3 regions of the Exiguobacterium sp. E17S genome follow, and region 3 is predicted to be linked to each of the others. Evidence: riboswitches for the same ligand, from Rfam matches in the RefSeq annotation. Region 3 holds a riboswitch; each other region holds the start of a gene.
What was found. Region 3 has a riboswitch for lysine ahead of AC3B4V_RS14115 (aspartate kinase). Riboswitches for the same ligand answer to the same signal wherever they lie in the genome.

Region 1 (5,467 bases), on a different contig from region 3:
CAAGAGAAGCGGTATGGTTTCGACACACCGGCGAAACACATTCATATCAGTGTCGACGGCGCTGTTCGTTATCAATCGATCTTATTCATTCCGGAGCAAGCGCCGTACGATTATTATTCGAAGGAATTTGAAAAGGGTCTTGAACTCTATGCCAACGGTGTCTTGATCATGGAAAAATGCAGCGACTTGTTGCCGGATCACTTCAGTTTCGTCAAAGGGATGGTCGACTCGGAAGACTTATCGCTCAACATCTCGCGTGAGTTACTGCAGCACGATCGTCAATTGAAATTGATCGCGAAAAACATCCAAAGTAAGATCAAGACACAACTCGAAGCACTTCTGCGCGAGGATCGTACGAAGTACGAAACGTTCTATCAAGCGTTCGGACGTCAGCTGAAGTTCGGTATGTATAATGATTACGGCATGCATAAAGAACAGGTGCAGGACCTCGTCCTCTTCTACTCAGCCAAGGAGAAGAAGTTGATCACACTCGCAGAATACGTCGCAGCGATGCCGGAAGATCAGGCACATATCTATTACGCTGCTGGTGAGAGTACGAATCGTCTGGATAAATTACCACAATCCGAGCTCGTTCGTGATAAAGGGTATGATATCTTGTACTTCACGGAAGAGATCGATGAGTTCGCGATTCAGATGCTCGTGACGTATAACGAGAAGACGTTCAAGTCGGTCACAAGCAGCGATTTAGGGATTGAAGCAGCAGAAGCGGAGACGACGGACGCACAAGCAGAGATGTTCCAAGCTATGCAGGAAGTGCTAAGTGGACAAGTCAAGGAAGTCAAAGCCTCAACGCGTCTCAAATCGCATCCCGTCTGTTTTGCGACGGACGGCGCCGTCTCGATCGAGATGGAGAAAATCCTGAAGGCGATGCCGAATAACGAAGGGGTAGAAGCGGTCAAGATTCTTGAATTGAATCCGTCACACGCAGTGTTCCACTCTCTTGAAACGGCATATCAAAACGATCGTTCGAAATTCGAGCGCTATACAAAACTGATGTATCAACAAGCATTGCTTGTCGAAGGGCTTCCACTCGAGGATCCAGTAGCGTTCGCGAATGATGTGTGTTTATTGATGGTATGAAACGAATAGATGTAAAAAAGGCATTGGATGCGCGCATCCAATGCCTTTTCTCGTACAGTGTTACATTAATCTGTTTGTAAATCAGAAGCAGTTTCACCTTTTTTTGAGAGAACGTTCAAAACGACGACAAAGAGTACGAATGTAACTAAGGCTCCGATGAAACCGAAGACTGAAGACTCGGTGAAACCGATGACTAAATAACCGACTGCCGCAGTAACAGCACCGACTAGCGCATACGGTAACTGTGTCGTAACGTGATCGATGTGATGGGATCCAGCCCCTGTCGAACTTAGGATTGTCGTATCGGAAATCGGTGAACAATGGTCACCGAAGACAGATCCAGCAAGAACAGCAGCAAGCGTCGGTAACAAGAGTGAGGCATCAACAGCCATGACGAGATCCGCACCGATTGGCAACATGATTCCGAATGTGCCCCAACTTGTTCCTGTTGAGAATGCCATCAAGCCGGCAATCAAGAATAATAAGAATGGCAAGTACGAAGCAGAAATCGAGTTGCTGACGAAGCTCGCGAGATAGTCACCGGTTTTCATATCACCGATGACAGCGATGATCGTCCAAGCGAATAACAGAATCACGACTGCTGGCCACATCGAACGCATACCAGCGACAATACTTGCACGGTAATCGCGGCCCGGAATTTTCCGACCGATAAGCATCAGGAAGGCAACGATCAAACTAATGACGACACCTGCGACGAGGGAACGGGTGACGTCCGTTGCCTCAAATGCACCGATTAAAGTAAACGGGCGGTTGTCGGCTGCAAGTGCCTGAGCACCTGTTCCGAGTAACGCACTGATCGTAGCAATGACGAGAACGACGATTGGAACGACGAGATCCCGGACTTTTCCGTTCGTATGTTCGTTGACCTCTTTTGCCATTCCCATCGGTGTTCCTTTTGACGCATCAAAAAGTTCACCATTCGCGGCACGGCGTTCATGCTGTTTCATCGGTCCAACAGAGACGCCAGAGTAAGCGATGTAAAGTGTTAAAAGTAATGCGAAAATCGCATAGAAGTTCATTGGAACGATCATCATAAAGGCACTAAACGCTGAGTAATCCGTAATCGAGTGCGTCGTTAAGATACCGGCGATGATAGAGATGATGAATGCGCCCCAACTCGAAAGCGGACTGATGACACAAACAGGCGCAGCTGTTGAGTCAATCAAATAGGCAAGCTTCGCACGTGAGACACCACGGCGATCCGTTAACGGACGACTGACGTTGCCGACAGCGAGACTATTGAAGTAATCATCGATGAAAATTAGGATACCGAGTCCAAAGGCAACTAAGCGTGCACCACGCGCTGTCTTGACGTGCGTAGAAGCCCATTCACCGAAAGCGCGAGCGCCACCTGATGTCTGAATCAATGTGGAAAGGACGCCGAGCAATAACAAGAAAACAAGCAATAAGACGTTCCACTCGTTTAAGGCACCGTCCGCCCAAAAGAGGCTGAAGATATTCTTGCCGAGATAGGTTACCGTATCGATCGGGTTAAAACGGTGGAGTAACAGGGCACCGACGAGAATGCCGACACCTAACGAAAGAACGACCTTTCGGGTAAAGATGGCTAATAAGATAGCTAGTAAAGCAGGTACAAGGGCAATAATGGAATCTGAATAGTTGACCATGAAAAATATCCTCCTCTTTAATAAATGGCTTAAAGATGAGACCCCGCGGCACAAAAAAAGCAAGGGCACCGGCAACAAAGCCGACACCCTCGCTGGATGCGTCTTTCTTAGCCGAATTGGAGCGCTCCATACAATTGTTATGTATGGCAATCGATCGGGTGTTTCCCGAATCGACCAACGACGATATGCTCGACACATACTGTCATTTCGGCGATGTCACCTTTCCTGTAGTCGTCTTCGTTGTCATCCTCGGACCAAGTACTGATTGAAATCGCGCCTCTACCTCATCGATAGAATAGTCATATTCTGTTCTTATGGACACTTTATCATGTATTTCAGAAGCGATTCAACCATATATTCTGATAATTTAAGATAAAGTTGTTTATTCAGCAAAATGTTGAATGAGCTGTTTCATCAAATAGGCTTGGTTTTCCTCGAATTGTTTTTTTCGATGACCGTTCGCGCCAGATGGGTGAGGGAAGCCGGAAAGAAGCTGATGCTGTTCGATTCGTCCATCATGAATCAATCCACGGACTTGCGTCTCGACGACCCGACCGAGTGGAATCAATAACGCTGGTTTTTGTAACTGATTGATCTCAGCGACGAAGTGTTCTTCCGCGTAATGTTTTAACAAAGGACTACGACTAATTTTCGGTTGATGACCCGAGTAATTCTTTTCGCGATAAAAGACGGGTTGCTTTAACAGTGACGTTGGATGCAATAATTTCTGATGTTGATGGAATAAGCTAGTAGCCGTCTCAATTCCGAGTAATGCTGGAAGCTCGAGTGTATCAAGCATCTGGACGAGATTACGTCGCATCGTTCCAGCAAAGCTTGCTGTATATTTGACGAGGCGTGCCGTCTCTTCTAATGAAACACCATGATGGAGGGCATCCGTCGCTTCTTCGAAAGCGATTCGCATCTGTTCAAAACCTGGTGTGATCCCGATGATGACGACTTTTGCTTCAGTATTGACATATTCGCCAATCGGAGAGTAATAGACGGTCAGCTCGTTCTCCTGTTGCAATAAAAAATCGTCCGTCCATAATTCATCACGTCGTAACGTACGATCGTCAGGTAAGCTACGAATGGCTTGTTCAAATATAGTTAATGAATTCATGAAGGACCCTCTCTCTCTGTAATGGCACTATGATAACAAATAATACCATTTGTGACAATTCGACCCTTTCACTATTTGTGTATAGGTATATAAAAAAGGACTCGATACGAGTCCTTTTCGTGCATCATGCGCGTTCTTTGACCGAAGCGACTTCATATGTCAGAATCTCGCTGCCGAGCATTGGCGATTCTCCTGCCTCACTACTCGCAGGTCGACTATGTGACGCTTTGAAATCGTCACTCTCCCGCCACGCTTGAAAACTCTTCATATCTTCCCAGTACATGTTGACGTTCATTTCATCGTGTTCTTCGATGTTTTGCGTCAATAAGACCTCAACACGGATGAATCCGTCCATCGTATCAAGTCCACTTGGACGCGTAAAACGAGGAGCGAGAGCTGCAGCCATCCCTTTTTTGACTTTAATCCGGTTCGTAACGACGATCATCATAAAATCCCCTTTCAAAAAACGAGTAACGTACTTCTTTAGTATAGTACGATGAGGGAAAGAATGCCGGAAAGAAGGAACAAAAGACGATGAATGAACAGGAATATGATCAACGATTACGAATTGAGACCATTGAGATGCAACACCTTTATGGTGTGTTTAGTCACTACAATCGCTATGAACCGACGCCTTATGCGGCACTCAGCGAATTATGCGAAACCTATCCGTTTCAAAAAGAGGATACTGTCATCGATTTCGGGTGTGGGAAAGGGCGTTTAAACTTTTACTTACACGATCGTTTTGACTGTTCCGTCATCGGAATCGAGATGAACGGACAATTTTACGAGGACGCACTTCGGAATATGGCGAACTACCAAGGTCGACGGAAGCGGCGTTCCGGAAGTTTGCGATTCGAACAGACGTATGCCGAGCAGTATACCATTCCGGATGAGGCGAATAAGTTTTATTTCTTTAATCCATTCTCTTCACAAATTTTCATGAAAGTGATCGATCACATTTTAAGTTCGGTCGAACGTTCCCCGCGTTCGGTTGATCTCATCTTGTATTACCCGACCGATGAATACCGGGAGTACTTGGAGCGCCATACCTTATTCGAGCAAATCGATGAGATTCGATTACGAGACCTCTATGAAAAAAATCATGACGAGCGGTTCGTCATCTATCGCTTTGATCCGAACAAACTGCTTCAAAACGGGTATGAATACAGTGAGGAAAGAAATAAAAGATAGGGAGGTCGGATGATGATCCGTTTGGAGCATGTGACGAAGGAATTTGCGCCGGGGCGTGGGATATTCGATGTCAGTTTTACAGTTGATCCGGGTACGATATTCGGTTTCATCGGACCAAACGGATCTGGAAAATCAACGACACTCCGACATTTGATGGGACTACTGGCGGCGGATGGTGGAAAGGCGACGATCGGTGGTTTTGATTGCTGGAATCAAAGTAAAGAAGTGAAGAAATTGGTCGGTTATTTGCCAGGGGAGATTAGTTTACCTGGAGACATGACGGGAGCAGACATGCTGGATTTGATGCAACGACTACACGGTAGCGATCCGGCACGGCGACAACTGTTGTTGAAACGATTTCCTTTTGAGACGAAGACGAAAATCCGCAAGATGTCAAAAGGGA
Region 2 (5,467 bases), on a different contig from region 3:
TCGCTATTTTGCTCGTTTGTTCATTCATATCGAAGAAAATGAACTATTCTATCAGACGATGCTCGTTCAAGGACCGATCAAAACGTTCATCTCTCGTTTTCTCGATACTTTGAAAGAGAATTATCGAATTGTGTTTCGACCGCAAATCACAGAAGAAGCTACGTTCGTCGATCGGGACTTATTATTGAACTATGTCATTGGTGGACAGTTGGGATTGTTGATTTCTTGGTTACGAAACGGTCGACCGTATTCATCAGAGTATATGGCAGAACAATTAAGTCGGATGATCGTCTTTGGAACGGTTGAGAGTATCGGTTTTCCTAAAGAGACGGAATGAGGACGTAAAAAAGACACTTCCCTGCGGAAGTGTCCAATCAGTTTAAGCCTGTCGGAATGCGAGTTCTTTCGTATAGATCGTACTCCGATTCCGTCCACTTTCTTTTGAATAATACAACGCTTTATCTGCCTGTTGTAATGCTTCAAGTGACGTATGCGAACCACTGGAATGTGAAATCCCAAGTGAGATCGTAATTTGTAGATCAGGTACATCTGCTGTCGGGAACAGGTTACGTGCGACCGTGAGCCGAGCTAGTTCTGCTATTTTTTGCGCTTCTTTCGCCGAAGTACTTGGTAAGATGATTAAAAATTCTTCACCACCGTACCGTCCGACGAGGTCGTCTGGACGCGTCAAGGAAGCGAGAGTCATGCCGAGTTGGCGTAACACATCATCGCCCGCATCATGACCATATGTATCATTGACATGCTTGAAGAAATCGATATCGATGAGCACAAGTGAATAGCCTTGATCGGTCGAACCGACAAGCGATAGCGAGTCATCCAGACGACGGCGATTGGCGAGCCCTGTCAAAGCATCCGTCATGGCGAGTTTCTGCTGATACTGGATGTTTTCGAAGTGACGGCGTAATTCCGTCAGTAATCGAAAGGCAACAAAGCCAGCTAATAAATTAAAGAAGACGTACGCAATCGAGATTTTAAAGAATGTCGACCAGCTGTGCGTCAAGATGTAGATGGCGGGTAACGAATAGAGAATACCGACCAACACCATAAGTTGAAAATGACGAATCGAGACATGGACGAATCGACGAATGATCCCAATCGTCGTGATGAATAAGACGATGATCAGCGTAGATAAATAAAATCCTTCCATTTGATCAACTGGTGTTAAAAAGTAACGTGTCCCGATGATCATTGCTCCTGCAACGATGGCGCTTGGGAAACCACCGAACAGCATGGCGATCGCGACGGGAACGATACGTAAATCAACACGGGCGACATCGATTTGGATCCCATTGAACATTAATAAGACCGCAATCAGACCAGAGACTGCTCCGAGTATAAGTCGAATGCTCCATTTGGAGTTCAATGAAATACGCGGTTGATTCCGAAACGGTAAGAACAAGAGAGTAATCGTTGTGAACAGTAGACAAAAGTTAATGATGAATTGATTCATGATGGACAACAAATCCTCCCAACTCCCCCAGCTAACAGATTTCCATATATATACTTCCAGTATACTCAAGTAGATAACGGTTAGACAGAGGGAAATCTTTAGACCAAAATAGAAAAAACGGTAGAAAATCTACCGTTTTTAAGAAGATGAAGTAAGGGTATCCTCATCCATCGTCTGTAAAATTTTATCAAAGACATGAACCATCGTTTCGAGCTCTTCTTCCGTCAATGTACCGAAGCGGTCTTGTAAATAGTTTTTCCGGACGATTTCGAGATCCCGAAATGCACGTTCCCCGTCCTCCGTCAAAGCGAGTACGATTGAACGACGATCTTCCGTCGAACGTGTCCGTGTGACATATCCTTGTTTATACAGCTTATCCGTCAAAGCAGTGACTTGACTCGTCGCGAGCTCAAATTGTTCCGCAAGAAGCGTCGGGCGCTGAGGACCATTTTCTGAAAGGCTTCGTAAGATGAAAAACTCACTCCGGGTCGCCGTTCCTTCAAATAGCCGGTTAAGTTCACGTCGCAGGGTACGAAGAATGACACGCATTTGTTCCTCGAGTCGATAAGTTAGCAAATCACGTTCCTGTGGCATGCAAGCAGCATCCTTTCTCTCAGTGGACTTCTACCATTTAGTGTACTAAACATATCGGATTTTTACCATCGACTACCCCAGATTCGAAAAAAGGCAATTGACAATTTCGTGGCGTTTTGTGTAATATGGCGTAGTAATAACTAACTTAATTCAGTTCTCACTCAACCAGTGGGATGGAGGTTGCAGTTCTTAAGAGTACGGTTACGGATGTCGTCAAGCGACAGATGAGGTGACCTGAAAGGAAGAATTGCCGAAATCAATCATCGCTTTGAAGATGATCGATTGGGATTAGATCAAATAGGTCTAATACTGTCACAAGTCGGGTATCACCTACTTGTGGAGAGCTATCTTTCACGACGGTAGAATGAGGCGCATCCATTTTATTATGTTGCGTTCTCATCTTCCATCTGGAAGATGAGGGCGCTTTTTGTTTTTTCATTCAAAAAGTGTCCTCTCAAAAATTTATTAAAGAGAGAAGCGAACGAAATGAACAATCTAGATGTGAAACAAACAACAGATTCGACAGCAGAAGGATTAAAACGTGGATTACAAGCCCGTCATATGTCGATGATCGCCATCGGTGGAGCGATCGGAACAGGACTCTTCATTGCGTCCGGTGCTTCCGTCGCAGCAGCAGGACCAGGTGGAGCGCTCCTATCATATGCAATCGTTGGTCTGATGGTCTATTTCCTCATGACAAGTCTTGGTGAAATGGCAGCGTATATGCCGGTCGCCGGATCCTTCTCGACCTATGGAACGAAATTCGTCGATCCATCATTCGGCTTTGCGCTCGGCTGGAACTACTGGTACAACTGGGCAGTCACGATCGCAGTCGAGCTCGTCGCAGCACAAATCGTCATGACATATTGGTTCCCGGATGTTCCTGGATTTTACTTCAGTGCCTTGTTCCTCTTACTCATGATCGGCTTGAACTACTTCTCCGTTAAAGGATTTGGGGAAGCGGAGTATTGGTTTGCGATGATTAAAGTCGTTACCGTCATCGTCTTCTTAGTCGTCGGTGTTGCGATGATTTTTGGTGTCTTTACATCAGAGCCACCGGTTGGCTTTAAAAACTTTGCTCTTGGCGATGCGCCGTTCGTCGGTGGGATTCCTGCCGTCATCGGTATCATTCTCGTTGCCGGATTCAGTTTCCAAGGAACGGAGCTGGTCGGGATTGCCGCGGGTGAATCGGAAGATCCGAAAAAGAATGTTCCAAAAGCAGTCAAACAAGTCTTCTGGCGCATCTTGCTTTTCTACGTCTTCGCGATTTTCGTCATCGGAATGCTCATTCCGTATACGAGCCCAAACTTGGTTTCGAATGACATTACGGACGTAGCGGTTAGTCCGTTTACGCTCGTCTTTGAAAAAGCGGGTCTTGCCTTTTCAGCAGCACTCATGAACGCCGTCATCTTGACGTCTGTTCTATCTGCCGGAAACTCAGGTATGTATGCTTCGACTCGGATGCTTTATACGCTTGCTCGCCAAGGAGATGCACCGAAGTTGTTCGCGAAAGTATCGAAAAACGGTGTACCGCGTAACGCTTTGCTCGCAACAGGAGCAATCGGTGCCCTCTGTTTCTTGACGTCAATGTTTGGTGGACAAGTCTACTTGTGGTTACTCAATGCTTCCGGTATGACAGGATTCATCGCATGGCTCGGGATTGCAATCAGTCACTATCGTTTCCGTAAAGGATTCCTTGCACAAGGTCACTCGTTGAAAGACTTACCATATGTGGCACCAGCGTTCCCATTCGGTCCGCTGTTCGCATTCGGTCTTTGTTTCCTCGTCATCGTCGGTCAAAACTATGCCGCATTCCTCGCGGATCAAATCGATTGGGTCGGAATTGCCGCAACGTATGTTGGTATTCCATTATTCCTTGCCTTCTGGTTAGGACATAAATTCAAAAATCGAACGTCGATCGTTCGTTATGACGAGATGGACTTCCCGGAACATCCACGTCAATCGTAATATGTGAACCACCTTCTAGAATGAAGGTGGTTTTTTATTCTCTTAAATGAAAACGTTTTCTAAAATATAGTTTTGAAAAAGTATAAAAAAGGAATCAATGAATACATATTCAAAAATAGAAAATATGAATAAAAAATAGGGGGAAGACGCATGACTACATCTGATTTATTTTTTACATTAGGTTCTGCAGCGTTTTTCATGTTGCTCGTTGCCTACATATCCTACCGATTGACGCGTGGAAAAACACAAGGCGTCGATGAATACTTCTTAGCAGGTCGAGGGCTAAGTGGCGTTTTCATTGCCGGATCACTACTGCTGACGAATTTGTCGGCAGAACAGTTGATTGGACTAAATGGACAATCTTTCATGGGGAACATGTCGAGTATGGCGTGGGAAGTCACGGCGGGATTTGCTGCCATCATCATGGCCATCTATCTGCTCCCGAAGTTTCTCGGGCTTGGTATCTCGACATTACCGGAATACTTAAGTCACCGGTATGATGAGACGGTTCGCCGGATGACAGTATTACTCTTTTTGCTCGGATATATGTGCGTCACGATTCCTTCGATGCTTTATTCAGGTGGGATTGCTGTCTTGCAGCTATTCGATGTTCCGGAACTCTTTGGTCTCAGTTATACGCAATCCCTTTGGTTAGTCGTCTGGGTCGTCGGGATCATCGGAGCAATTTATGCGATTTTTGGAGGGCTACGTGCGGTGGCTGTCTCGGATACCTTGAACGGGATCGGGCTTGTCTTCGTCGGATTCTTAGTTCCGGTGCTTGGCTTTATTGCACTGGGTGACGGGAATTTACTTCAAGGGATGAAGACGATTGCGACCGTTCAACCGGAGAAGTTGAACGCAATTGGAAGCTCAACCGATGCCGTTCCGTTCTTCTCGATTTTCACGGGTATCCTATTTGCGAACTTATTTTATTGGTCACTCAATCAATATGTCATTCAACGTGTGCTCGGGGCAAAAGATTTGAAGGAAGGACAGAAGGGCGTCCTCATGACAGGATTCTTGAAGTTATTAGTTCCAATCTTCATGCTGATTCCTGGGATCATTGCCTATCACTTGTATGGGAACACACTAACGAGCGGTGATTTATCATATCCTCGTCTCATTACGGAGTTGTTGCCTGTCTCGCTGATGGGATTTTTCTTAGCTGTCTTACTTGGAGCCGTCTTCAGTTCGTTTAACTCGTTGCTAAATAGTATTGCAACACTTTTCGTTCTCGATATATATCAGCCGGTGTTTGCGAAAGAGGCGAGTGATGAACATTTGATTCGTGTCAGTAAATGGTTCGGAACGATCGTTGCTTTAATCTCTTTCGTCATCGCACCATTCTTGATGTACGCGCCGGACGGCTTATGGAGTTTGATCCGGCAATTCACAGGTTTTTTCAACATTCCGATTCTCGTCATCGTATTAATG
Region 3 (5,467 bases):
TGAACCTCTGGGGACGGAGTAACGAGTGTGGCGTCCTAGAAAACCCTTGGACAGAGCCACCGCAAGACGCTTACGCGTTAACAGTAGCGCCAGAAGACGCTCCGGATCAGGCAGAAGAAGTCATCATTGGCTTTGAAGCAGGTGTTCCGGTCTCGATCAACGGAACGACGTATCCACTGGCGAAACTGATCACGGAACTGAACATCATCGCTGGTGCACATGGGGTCGGACGGATCGACCACGTCGAGAATCGTCTCGTCGGTATCAAATCGCGGGAAGTCTATGAGTGTCCAGGCGCAACGGTATTACTCAAAGCGCACGCTGCACTCGAGACGATTACATTGACGAAGGACGTCGCACATTTCAAACCAATTCTCAGCAAACAATACGCAGAAACGATCTATAACGGTCTCTTCCATGCACCATTAACGAAAGGCTTAAAAGCATTCTTGACGGCGACACAACAGGACGTCACAGGAGAAGTTCGCGTTAAACTGTTCAAAGGAAACGCAACCGTGACAGGTCGTCAGTCCGCTGTCTCGCTCTATGATGAGAAACTTGCGACGTACACGAAAGAAGACGCGTTCGATCATGAAGCAGCAAAAGGCTTCATCAAATTACACGGACTTGCCGTTTCGACTCATGCGAGCGTACATCGTCAGGCGGGTGTAACGAAATGACCAAACTCTGGGGTGGACGTTTTACGGAAAGTGCTTCCGCTCAAGCGGAAGCCTTCGGAGCATCGATCACGTTCGATCAAAAATTAGCGAGCGTCGATTTAAAAGGCAGTCTCGCACACGCGCAGATGCTATTTGAACAAGGGATCCTCGCTCAAGACGAGTGGACACAAATCGAGCAAGGACTGAAGCAACTGGAAACGACGTTAGCGGATCATGTGTATACGCTAGCAGATGAAGACATTCACATGAATCTCGAGCGTCTATTGACGGAACAGATTGGTCCGGTTGCAGGAAAACTGCATACGGCACGGAGCCGAAATGATCAGGTCGCAACGGATTTACATCTATGGATGGAACAACATGTTGAAGCGTTGACGACGGCATTACGCGAGCTCCAATCGGTTATCACGGAACAAGCTGAGCAACATATCGAGACGGTCATGCCAGGTTATACGCATTTGCAACGGGCACAACCGATCTCGCTTGCCCATCACTTGCTCGCTTATTTCTGGATGTTCGAACGTGATGTCGAACGGTTGACGGATAATCAAAAGCGGATCCGGAAATCACCGCTCGGGGCAGGCGCGCTCGCGGGGACGACATTCCCAATCGATCGTTTCCGTTCTGCCGAGTTGCTCGGTTTTGAGTCAATCTATCCGAACAGTCTCGACGCTGTCTCCGACCGCGATTTCGTCATCGAATACCTCGGGATCGCCTCGACCGTCATGATGCATCTCTCGCGTTTTTGTGAAGAAATCATCATCTGGGCATCGCAAGAATTTGGCTTCATCGAGTTGTCTGATGCTTTCTCGACAGGATCGAGCATGATGCCACAGAAGAAAAATCCTGATTTCGCTGAATTGATTCGTGGGAAAACGGGGCGCGTCTACGGCAATCTGATGGGCTTCTTGACGACGATGAAGGCATTACCACTCGCTTACAACAAAGACATGCAAGAGGATAAGGAAGGGGTCTTCGATACAGCAGATACCGTTCTCCAATCCGTTCAAATCTTCACCGGAATGATTGAATCTGCGACGTTTAAGACCGAAGCGCTCAAGAAGGCGACAATGCAAGACTTCTCGAATGCAACGGAACTCGCTGACTACCTTGTAACGAAAGGCATACCGTTCCGGGAAGCGCATGAAATCGTCGGCAAAGCCGTCCTTTACTGTGTGCAGAACGGTTGTTTCCTGAAGGATTTGAACCTCGAGACGTATCAAACGTTCCATCCTGATATCACAGAAGACGTCTATCCGCTCCTCGATCCGGTTCAAGCGGTAGCACGCCGGACTAGCTACGGCGGGACAGGGTTTGCTGCCGTGTTGGAGCAACTCGAACTCGCGAAACAGCATCTTGCGAATTGACGAATTTTGAAAAAAAACAGTCAAATGACTGGATTTAACAAAAGATGTCTGCTATAACTGTAACTAACAACCGACAGATAGAGGCGCGGATGACATGAGTAGCATCATTCTTGAAGGCAAGCATGCTGAATGATGTGAAAGGGGAAGTCCGCCGAAGTGAACGAGAAGATGCTTCTTCTTGTTTGCTGGTACAACGGTTAAGATCCGTTGTACTGCCGAAACCGATGTTTCGGAGCGCTATCTTACGTAAAAGAACGAATGACTTTGTCTTCGTTTGTCCGATCGTGATAACGACGGGCCGTAGGAACGCTCCTACCGGCCCGTCGTTTTTTTCTGTATCGGGACAAAGGAGATAGGATTGTGACAACTGTACTTAAATTTGGTGGAAGCTCGGTTGCGACTGTCGAACAGATTCAGTCTATTGCGAATTATTTGAAGAGTCGCGCAGCCGAAGGTGAAAAACTCGTCGTCGTCGTTTCGGCGATGGGCAAGATGACAGATTCTTTGATCGCTCAGGCGCAAGCCATCACGGATCGCCCCGAGCGAAGAGAACTCGATCGACTGCTTGCCATCGGAGAAGAACAGACGATTTCATTACTCAGCATCGCCCTCAACTCGCTCGGTGTCAAAGCGTTATCGCAAACAGGCGCTCAAGCAGGAATCAGCACGATGGGCGTGCATACGAAAAGTAAGATCAAACAGATCGATGGAGATCTGTTACGACAAAAACTCGAAACGTACGATGTCGTCATCGTCGCCGGATTCCAAGGTGTCAATGAACTCGGTGATGTCACGACGCTTGGACGGGGTGGGTCGGATACAACGGCAGTTGCCCTTGCGGCAGTCCTTGATAAACGGTGCGAAATTTATACCGATGTCGACGGTGTCTATACAGCTGATCCGCGAATCCATGCCGCCGCTCAACCGATTCCACATATCTCGTATGATGAGATGATGGAAATGAGCGCCCTCGGGTCGAAGGTCATGGAAATGCGGAGTGTCGAACTAGGAAAAAAATACGGCGTACACATCTTCGTCGGGAAAACACTTGAATCGAAAAGGGGAACATGGATCATGGAAGCGACGGAAACAATGGAACAAAAAGCGGTGACGAGTGTCAGTGTGACGAAGAACGTCTTGACGGTATCAATCAAACACGTACCGCAAACGAATGCAGCAGTAGCCGATATCTTCGAACTGTTATCCAATCGCCACGTCAACATCGACATGATCAGTCAAACGACGTTCGACAGTGACATTTTCTTATCGTTCTCATGTCCACTCGATGAGGAAGAGTTCCTCGATGAAGCATTGAAAGACATCATGGATCGCTTCACGACAGTCAAGGTCGATCGCCATAATCAACACGCGAAATTATCTGTCGTCGGAATCGGGATGCGGGATGCAACAGGTGTCGCTTCGAAATTGTTCGCAATCTTCCGAGCAGAGAACATTCCGTTCTATCAAGTTACGACTTCAGAAATCAGCATCTCATACACGATTGCACAAGCAGATATTGAACGGACGGTTGCAGCGATTGCAAACGCGTTCGAGTTATAAGGAGGGAAACAGGATGTATCATGTAGCAGTCATTGGAGCAACCGGCGCCGTCGGTCAAAAAATGTTACAAGTACTAGCCGAACTGGACTTCCCGGTCAGCCGCCTGTCCGCTTACGCTTCTGCTCGTTCAGCAGGGAACACGGTACAGTTCAAGGGAGAAGCCATCACGATCCAAGCGCTGACGCCAAACATCACGGAAGACGGGATCGATGTCGCGTTGTTCGCAGCGGGCGGAACGATCAGTGAGCAATATGCCCCGTTACTAGCTGAAAACGGAACACTCGTCGTTGATAATTCAAGTGCCTTCCGGATGCAGGAGACGATTCCACTCGTCGTGCCAGAAGTCAATCCGCAAGCGATTCAAGCAACGGACCGCTTGATCGCAAATCCGAACTGTTCGACGATTCAATCCGTCGTCGCTTTAGCACCGCTCCAGTCACTAGGATTCGAACGCGTCAACTATACGACGTATCAGGCCGTATCCGGTTCTGGTCAAAAAGGAATCGAGGATCTAGCGCGTGGAGCACGTGGAGAAGAGCCCGTCAATTATCCGCATCCGATTCACGACAACATCTTGCCGCATATCGATGTGTTCCTTGAGAACGGTTATACGAAAGAAGAGCAGAAGATGATTGATGAAACACGGAAAATCTTCAATCTTCCAGCATTACCAGTCAGTGCGACATGTGTCCGGGTTCCGGTCACGAATTCTCACTCGGTTGCAATCAACGTCACGTTTACACAACCGACGACGGTTGCAGCGATCCGTGAAGCACTTGAAAACGCACCTGGCGTCGTCCTCGTCGATGATGTCGCGAATACGCGCTATCCGATGCCACTTGACGCGAGTGGGACGGACGATGTCTATGTCGGACGAATTCGACAAGATGATAGTCTCGCGAATACGTTCCATCTTTGGTGTGTAGCCGACAATATTCGAAAAGGTGCCGCCTCGAATGCCGTACAAGTCGCACGCCAAGCCATCGAACAGTCGATTCATTCATAAAAAAGGAGGAGTTCTTCATGTTCAAAGGAGCAGGTACAGCGCTCGTCACACCATTTAATGAAGCAGGCGAGTTGGATTTACACGTATTTGAACGCTTAATCGAGCAACAACTCGCAGCAGGAATTCAGGCACTTGTCGTTGGAGGGACGACAGGAGAAGGTTCGACACTGACAAACACGGAATTCGAACAACTCCTGACGACTGCCGTTCAAGTCACGGCAGGGCGAGTGCCCGTCATTGCCGGAACGGGTTCGAACAATACGGCAGCGACGATCGAGAAAACATTACTCGCAGAACGCCTCGGTGCGGACGCAGCGATGCTCGTCACACCGTATTACAATAAAACATCGCAAGCCGGTCTCATTGCACACTTCACGGCGGTCGCTGATGCAACAGAATTACCAATCATGCTGTACAACGTTCCGTCGCGGACAGGCGTTGCGATCGCAGTCGAAACAGCAGTGACGTTAGCACGTCATCCACGCATCCAAGCCTTTAAGGAAGCGAGTGGAGATGTCAGCTTCATGGGTGAACTGATGGCGGCGATTCCGGAAGACTTCGCGGTCTTCTGTGGAATGATGATCAAATCCTGCCGTACATGGCATGGGGCGCACAGGGTGTTATTTCAGTTCTCTCTAACCCGTACCCAGCAGAGACACAAGCACTTGCTAAGGCGTTACTAGGGCAAGATCTCGTCACGGCTCGCCGGATTCAGGCAGACTTGTTACCGGTCATCGGTGCCTTGTTCAGTGACGTTAATCCGATTCCAGTCAAAGCATCGCTTGAAGAACTTGGCTTTGCTGTCGGTGCGCCGCGCTTGCCGCTCGTCCGTCAATCGGAAGCAGGACACGCGC

Region 1: linked by a shared signal. The riboswitch ahead of AC3B4V_RS13230 (Na+/H+ antiporter NhaC family protein) and the one ahead of AC3B4V_RS14115 (aspartate kinase) in region 3 are both predicted to bind lysine.
Region 2: linked by a shared signal. The riboswitch ahead of AC3B4V_RS09565 (amino acid permease) and the one ahead of AC3B4V_RS14115 (aspartate kinase) in region 3 are both predicted to bind lysine.

The regions. Positions count from the first base shown of each region.
Region 1 is NZ_JBYLRU010000004.1:162,432-167,898, reverse strand. It holds gene htpG (molecular chaperone HtpG) at 1-1,101, shown strand, start outside; gene AC3B4V_RS13230 (Na+/H+ antiporter NhaC family protein) at 1,167-2,750, opposite strand; lysine riboswitch at 2,862-3,040, opposite strand; gene AC3B4V_RS13225 (uracil-DNA glycosylase family protein) at 3,133-3,870, opposite strand; gene AC3B4V_RS13220 (heme oxygenase) at 3,995-4,315, opposite strand; gene AC3B4V_RS13215 (methyltransferase) at 4,405-5,064, shown strand; gene AC3B4V_RS13210 (ABC transporter ATP-binding protein) at 5,074-5,467, shown strand, end outside.
Region 2 is NZ_JBYLRU010000002.1:65,448-70,914, forward strand. It holds gene AC3B4V_RS09550 (TetR/AcrR family transcriptional regulator) at 1-337, shown strand, start outside; gene AC3B4V_RS09555 (diguanylate cyclase) at 380-1,471, opposite strand; gene AC3B4V_RS09560 (MarR family winged helix-turn-helix transcriptional regulator) at 1,610-2,065, opposite strand; lysine riboswitch at 2,232-2,420, shown strand; gene AC3B4V_RS09565 (amino acid permease) at 2,552-4,033, shown strand; gene AC3B4V_RS09570 (solute:sodium symporter family transporter) at 4,184-5,467, shown strand, end outside.
Region 3 is NZ_JBYLRU010000005.1:92,969-98,435, reverse strand. It holds gene AC3B4V_RS14125 (argininosuccinate synthase) at 1-680, shown strand, start outside; gene argH (argininosuccinate lyase) at 677-2,047, shown strand; lysine riboswitch at 2,118-2,295, shown strand; gene AC3B4V_RS14115 (aspartate kinase) at 2,408-3,607, shown strand; gene AC3B4V_RS14110 (aspartate-semialdehyde dehydrogenase) at 3,621-4,613, shown strand; partial or broken gene dapA (4-hydroxy-tetrahydrodipicolinate synthase) at 4,631-5,467, shown strand, end outside.